3 regions of the Rossellomorea vietnamensis genome follow, and region 1 is predicted to be linked to each of the others. Evidence: riboswitches for the same ligand, from Rfam matches in the RefSeq annotation. Region 1 holds a riboswitch; each other region holds the start of a gene.

Region 1 (2,270 bases):
TTTGTTCACTTCTCTTAATGCAATTTCCACCATGCGTGCGTAAAACGGTGCTGCTCCGATAATCAGGGCCGGAAGAGCCGCGTTCGCCCCGCGGATGGTATCCAATAAAAATTTTGTAAATGGAATCAGTAATACAATCAGGATAATGAACGGAATCGAGCGGAATACATTGACCACTGCACTGGTCACCGTATATGTAAGCTTGTTTTCCCATAAATTTTCCTTGGATGTAAGAAATAAAAGGATCCCAAGAATCAGTCCTACCACGAAGGTAATCAGGACTGACATCCCCGTCATATAAAGGGTTTCAACAGTCGCTTCCCACATCTTCTCCCAGTCCACATTCGGAAATATATTTTCTATCATCCTCCGATCACCTCCACTTTGACCATCTGTTCCTCAGCGAAGGAAACGGCTGCCTGAACCGTCTCTTCGTTTCCATCAAGATGGACGAACAGCGTACCATAAGCCCCTTTTTGCGTTTGGGAAATCTGTCCTTGAAGGATATTGACATCCAGGTCGAATCGTCGGATCAAGCTGGTAATGAGCGGTTGCTCAGTCGATTCACCAACGAAGGTGAATTTCAGTACTTTTCCTTTCGGATACTGAGCCAATAGGTGATCGATCGTTTCCCCTGTTTCTTCCACTTGAGATACTTCTCTCACAAATCGTTTCGTCACCTGCTCTTTAGGATTTCTGAACACCTCAAGAACATCCCCAAGTTCTACCACCTTCCCTTGTTCCATGACCGCCACACGATGGCAGATCTTTTTGATCACATGCATTTCATGGGTGATCAGGACGATGGTCAGACCTAAACGTTTATTAATATCCACCAATAAATCAAGGATGGAATCGGTTGTTTGCGGATCTAAAGCAGAGGTGGCTTCGTCACAGAGAAGGACGTCGGGATTATTTGCAAGGGATCTTGCAATCCCGACCCTCTGTTTCTGTCCACCGCTCAACTGGGATGGATAGGCGTCTCCTCTTCCATCCAATCCCACCAGCTCCAATAATTCATTGGCCCTTCGCAGTCTCTCCTTCTTAGAAACTCCGGCTATTTCTAATGGAAACTGGATATTTTCAAGTACCGTACGCGACCAAAGGAGATTGAAATGCTGAAAGATCATCCCTATCGATTGCCTCGCCTGCCGAAGATCTTTCCCTTTCACTTTGGAAACAATCTGTCCATTTACGTTCACGGTTCCATTTGTGGGAACTTCAAGTCCATTGAGCATTCGGATCAACGTACTTTTCCCTGCCCCACTATAGCCAATTACTCCAAAAATTTCCCCTTGGCCAATGTCGATGTTGACGCCATCAACGGCTGAAATCGGGCCAGATTTTGATTGATAGATTTTTTTTACATCTGAAATGCTAATCATGCTGTCTCCACCTTCTTTCTGAGTAAAACGACCTTTTTAATAAGAATTACAGTTGCACATACCGGGCAATCCCCACAGCCTTTTCGTATACAATAAAAAATGCCTTCCTGCGATAAGCAGAAAGGCATAATCATATATAGGACTATCCTTTCTCTCATCTTTCAAAGCAAATGCTTTGAGTGAATTGGCACCATTTCAATTTTCATTGACGGTTGCCGGGCTTCATAGGGCACGTCCCTCCACCTCTCTAAATAAGAGTAAAGTATCGATTTATTTAATTTTTTGAATTGTTAAAGACTCTGAAAATTTGCTACAAGAGAGATTCTATCATCGAAAATAGAAATGTGTCAATTCTTTTTTCTCACGTTTTTCATACTTGGACGGGTTCCTTGACCCTGGACCTTGTCAGCCAGAGGATAGATTCTACAAATAACAGCTGGCGGTATCCCCCCTTGACTTCCAGGATGCCGTTTTCAATCAGTTGAGACAATCGCTCTTCTCCTGTTAGTAGGGATAGCATGTCCTTCTCTTTTCCCTTAATATCAAAATGCGATTGCCTGCTACCATCACGCAATACAGCACAACCTCTGTTTGAAACGGAGATCGCATAACGCTCCTTTTCACATTGAAATTGAAGAACAAATGGGCTGTCCGGAAACAAGAGTCGTAAGTGATACCTTGAATGACACTGATCTACTAATTCCTCTAAATATATTCGCATGAATACCCTCCCAGTGAAACTTCTATATAGTATCAATTCCACTTTTAGGTATTTTTCCCTTTTAGACATTCTCGACATGTTTTGAATGAGTTTATCTTATTTGTCGAACAGTAAGAAATTGGGTGATGACCAGTCAAAAAATGATGGGATTCGAAACATTTCCC
Region 2 (2,270 bases), 1.9 Mb from region 1:
GGGAACGTGGCATTAAGATTGCCACGTTCCCTTTTATTTATCGTTCGATCCTTGACAAACCGGACAATGGTAAAGTCTTCTTGAAGCGGCTCCGGCTACCGTCTTCTCGATTTCGCTTCCACAGATGAAGCAAGATTCCCCTTCACGGTTAAAGACCCAGTGACGATAGCGGGATCGCTTCACACCTTTGTCTTTCAGTTTCTGAGCAAGGACGGGATCATTGGTGATACCTCCAGTTTCATACGATTGCTTTACTAAATCCATCATCGCATGGGCAGCTTTGTTTAATTGATCTTCAGTACAGTCGACAGGCCTGAAGGAAGGATGTATGCCGGCAATAAACATAATTTCTGATCGCAAATAATTCCCGATTCCGGCGACAAAACCTTGATCAAGCAATAAAATCGACCATTTCCGGTTTCGGAATCTTTTGTCCTTCATCCGTCCAACCAGCTCATCTATGGATACCTCTTCGCTTAAAAGGTCTGGCCCGACTTTTGAGATGAATGGGTGAGATGGCACCTCTTCATCTCTGAGAACCTCGATATCCGACGCGCTATAGAGAAGGGCGGATTTTTTCTCGTTATGAAGGGCTAATCGAAGCTGGCGATTTGTTTTCGGGTAATTGTAGGTGTTTCTGATATACCATTTTCCGTAAAGTTGATTGTGGGAGTAGATGGTGTATCCATTGTCAAAGCGGATGAGCATGGCTTTTCCTTTCGTATCGACTCTTGTCACGTTAGACCCCTTCAGCAGTTCTCCATAGTCCTTTAAATGAGGGAAGGCAAAATAAACATCTTCCACTGTTTTATTTATAAGAGCACGCTCAACGTTATCGGCTGCTCTTCTGATTTCTGGACCTTCTGGCATGGCGGTTTCTCCTTTTTTACAATAGTTGTTCCCTAATTATACCTTCATGTAACCATTGGATGGGTTGGGCTACATTATCGGTTTCAGGGTCTTGACATTATTCCGATATATTGATAGAGTTTTAAAAAATCAAAATATTTTCTTATCCAGAGAGGTGGAGGGACTGGCCCTTTGAAGCCTCAGCAACAGGTCTGCGAAGATACTGTGCTAATTCCAGCGGGTGATTCAAACCCTGATAGATAGGAGCAATCTTTTATTTGTCGGTGACGCACTCGTTCAGGGTGCGTTTTTTGTTTGTTCACTCATTCCTCAATTAACTTAGAAGGAAGGGTGTTTGTATGGAAAACGCAGGACAGAGTTTCAAAAGAAAGATGAAGACACGGCATTTAGTGATGCTGAGTCTTGGAGGGGTGATCGGAACCGGGCTTTTCTTGAGTTCGGGTTATACCATTCATCAGGCTGGTCCATTTGGGACGATCCTTGCATATTTAATCGGTGCGCTGGTGGTGTATCTAGTGATGCTGTGTTTAGGCGAGCTATCTGTCCATATGCCGGAGACCGGATCCTTTCATAGTTATGCTGCAAAATTCATTGGTCCGGGGACCGGTTATACAGTGGGCTGGTTATATTGGCTGACATGGACGGTGGCATTGGGGTCGGAGTTCACGGCGGCCGGCTTGATGATGCAGCGCTGGTTCCCTTCGATTAGTGTATGGATTTGGAGCGCGGTCTTCGCTGCGTTGATTTTTTTCCTTAATGCATTGTCGGTGCGTTTTTTTGCTGAATCTGAATTTTGGTTTTCTTTAGTGAAAGTGATTGCGATTGTGGGGTTTATTGTGATTGGGGCAGGGGCGATATTCGGGTTCATCCCCCTTGGTCATTCAGAGCCCGTTCCATTTTTCTCGAATATCACCGATTCAGGGTTATTTCCGAACGGGGCATTTGCCATCTTGATGACCATGCTTGCCGTGAATTTTGCTTTTTCAGGAACAGAACTGATCGGAGTAGCGGCGGGAGAAACAGAGAATCCATCCAGATCGATTCCTAAAGCCATCCGCACTACGCTTGTGAGATTGATTCTCTTTTATGTAGGGACGATTGTCGTGTTATCTGCATTATTACCGAGCCAGTCAGCCGGTGTATTGGAAAGCCCTTTTGTCGCAGTGCTTGGACGGATTGGAATTCCTTTTGCCGCAGATATCATGAATTTTGTCATTATCACGGCTATCTTATCAGCGGCAAACTCAGGTCTGTATGCTTCTTCCCGAATGCTATGGTCTCTGGCTGATAAGCAAACGATCTCCCCGATTTTCGCTAAATTGACTGATAGGGGGATCCCTCTTAATGCGATTGTGTGTAGCATGCTTGGAGGGGGACTGTCCTTGCTTTCAAGCATCATT
Region 3 (2,270 bases), 340 kb from region 1:
CCAGTGTACTCAGTGCTTCCGGAATGAGGATGCCGAAGATGATCTGCCACGGCCCGGCCCCCATGGACTCCGCCGCTTCGATGACTCCCGGTTCCACTTCAAGGAGCGAGCTCTCTACCAATCTCGCAATATACGGTGCCGCAAATACTACAAGCGGGACGACGGCTGCCGCCGTGCCGATTGACGTGCCCACTACCAATCTTGTAAAGGGGATGATCGCCACCATCAAGATGATGAACGGGATCGACCGAAACACGTTGATAATGCTGCTGAGTACTGAAAAGACGGCTTTATGTTCAAGTAAGTGCCCCTTCCTCGTCACCACAACGATGATGCCGAGGGGAAGCCCGATCAACGTGGCGAATAAAAGGGAGAATGACACCATCGCCACGGTATCCCATGTCGCTTCAATAATTCTTGGCCAGAATAATTCCCAGTTAACTTGCACGCTTCTCCACCTCGCTTACGAATAATCTGTTTCTCCAATATTCCAGGATTTCTTCCGTTTCGTTCTTGCTGCCGATGATCTGTACGATGAGATTCCCGAACGGCTTGCCCTGTAGTTCCGTGATCTGTCCGAATAATACATTGATATGGGCATTGAATGTCTTTGCCGTTTCGGAAAGGATCGGCGTTCCCGTCGAATCCCCCTTGAAAATAAGGCGGCAGATACGCCCTTCCTTGCTGTCATTTAATTTATCAAGAACCGATGCCGGCAGCTGATCATTCATGACACTCTTCACAAAGTTTCTCGTCGTCGAGGTCTGGGGGTTGGAGAAGATATCGAAGACGCTTCCCTCTTCCACGATTTCTCCATTTTCCATCACCGCGACCTTGTCACAGATTTCCCGGATGACCCCCATTTCGTGGGTGATCATCACGATCGTAATGCCATACTCCGCGTTGATTCTCTTTAATAAATTGAGAATCGATTCCGTCGTCTGAGGATCCAGTGCCGATGTGGCTTCATCACAGAGCAGAATCGAAGGCGACGTCGCCAGTGCCCTTGCTATCCCTACCCTTTGCTTCTGCCCTCCTGACAGTTCATCGGGATAATGCTTCGCTTTATCTTCAAGTCCGACAAACGCGAGCAATTCCTTTACTCTCTCGTTGATTTTATCTTTCGGCCATTTTGCCAGTTTCAGAGGGTAGGCGATATTCCCTGCTACCGTCCGGGATTGAAACAAATTGAAATGCTGAAAGATCATCCCGATGCGGTGCCGCTCTTTCCTCAGATCGATGGCCGACTGATCCTTCAGGCTGCGACCCTCTATGAAAATATCACCCGAAGATGGTTTCTCTAAAAAATTGAGACAGCGGACAAGCGTGCTTTTCCCCGCTCCACTGAATCCGATCACCCCATAAATCTCTCCCTTCTCCACTTCAAAGGAAACATCCCTCAAAGCAGTGAATGGGCCATCCTTCGTCTCGAATACTTTCGTAACATTCTGAACTCTGATCATACAGAACTTGCTCCTTTCGTTATGTATTCTTCTCGGTGCCTGGGTTATAAGGACATGGGTGAAAATAAAAAGTGCCCCTCTTCATAAGAAGAGAGGCACAAATATGTATATGTCCCGCTCTTCTCATCTTTCAAGTCATATGACTTGATGGAATTGGCACGGTATTCATTAAGAACCCGTTGCCGAGGTATCGCAGGGCCAGTCCCTCCACCTCTCTGGATAAGAAGATAACGCTTTATTAAGTTAAAGTTATGATGCGTTTCTGCATTAGGGTAATGGTAAAGGATTTTAGCTGGGTTGTCAATCCTGTTTTTCAATATATTTCATTATGGAGGGCAAACCGGAGACGGTTCTTACTCTATTTTTTGGCTTTAAGAGAAATTGAGATTACTTGAAAGGAGAAGGTAGAAACGGAATCGGACCCACTTTACGATCAAGGATATAAGCGGAGGTTTTCCGGTTACATTCAGTTTGGAACTAGATTTGAGGGAAAATAAGCGGAGGTTTTCCGCTTACACACAGAAAAATCACCTCATATTGTATTTCTTGAGTCAATAGGCGGAATTTTTCCGTCTATTTCAGCTTTTTTTTAAAGTAATGACGAATTAAGCGGAATTTTTCCGTCTATTGATTAGCTCTGGTGCTTACCCGGATCTCACTAACGATAATTGTGCTAGTTATCTTAACAGGCTGTCTACTATATTCACTCATAAAGGAGCGACCAAATATTATCTATATCGTACTTTTCCAGGTCATCGCCTACCCCATAAACAACTGTGCTATACTAAAAGAAAAAATATTCAGACT

Evidence for each region. Region 1 has a riboswitch for S-adenosylmethionine ahead of N5C46_RS18510 (methionine ABC transporter ATP-binding protein). Riboswitches for the same ligand answer to the same signal wherever they lie in the genome.
Region 2: it holds a riboswitch for S-adenosylmethionine, as region 1 does, so the genes downstream of both, mmuP (S-methylmethionine permease) here and N5C46_RS18510 (methionine ABC transporter ATP-binding protein) in region 1, are expected to answer to the same signal.
Region 3: it holds a riboswitch for S-adenosylmethionine, as region 1 does, so the genes downstream of both, N5C46_RS20310 (methionine ABC transporter ATP-binding protein) here and N5C46_RS18510 (methionine ABC transporter ATP-binding protein) in region 1, are expected to answer to the same signal.

The regions. Positions count from the first base shown of each region.
Region 1 covers NZ_CP104558.1:3,629,037-3,631,306, reverse strand. Annotated here, with positions in the region: gene N5C46_RS18515 (methionine ABC transporter permease) at 1-366, opposite strand, end outside; gene N5C46_RS18510 (methionine ABC transporter ATP-binding protein) at 363-1,385, opposite strand; SAM riboswitch class I at 1,537-1,643, opposite strand; gene N5C46_RS18505 (SCP2 sterol-binding domain-containing protein) at 1,756-2,106, opposite strand.
Region 2 covers NZ_CP104558.1:1,739,287-1,741,556, reverse strand. Annotated here, with positions in the region: gene nei (endonuclease VIII) at 34-870, opposite strand; SAM riboswitch class I at 1,010-1,116, shown strand; gene mmuP (S-methylmethionine permease) at 1,209-2,270, shown strand, end outside.
Region 3 covers NZ_CP104558.1:3,969,298-3,971,567, reverse strand. Annotated here, with positions in the region: gene N5C46_RS20315 (methionine ABC transporter permease) at 1-385, opposite strand, end outside; gene N5C46_RS20310 (methionine ABC transporter ATP-binding protein) at 438-1,463, opposite strand; SAM riboswitch class I at 1,584-1,689, opposite strand.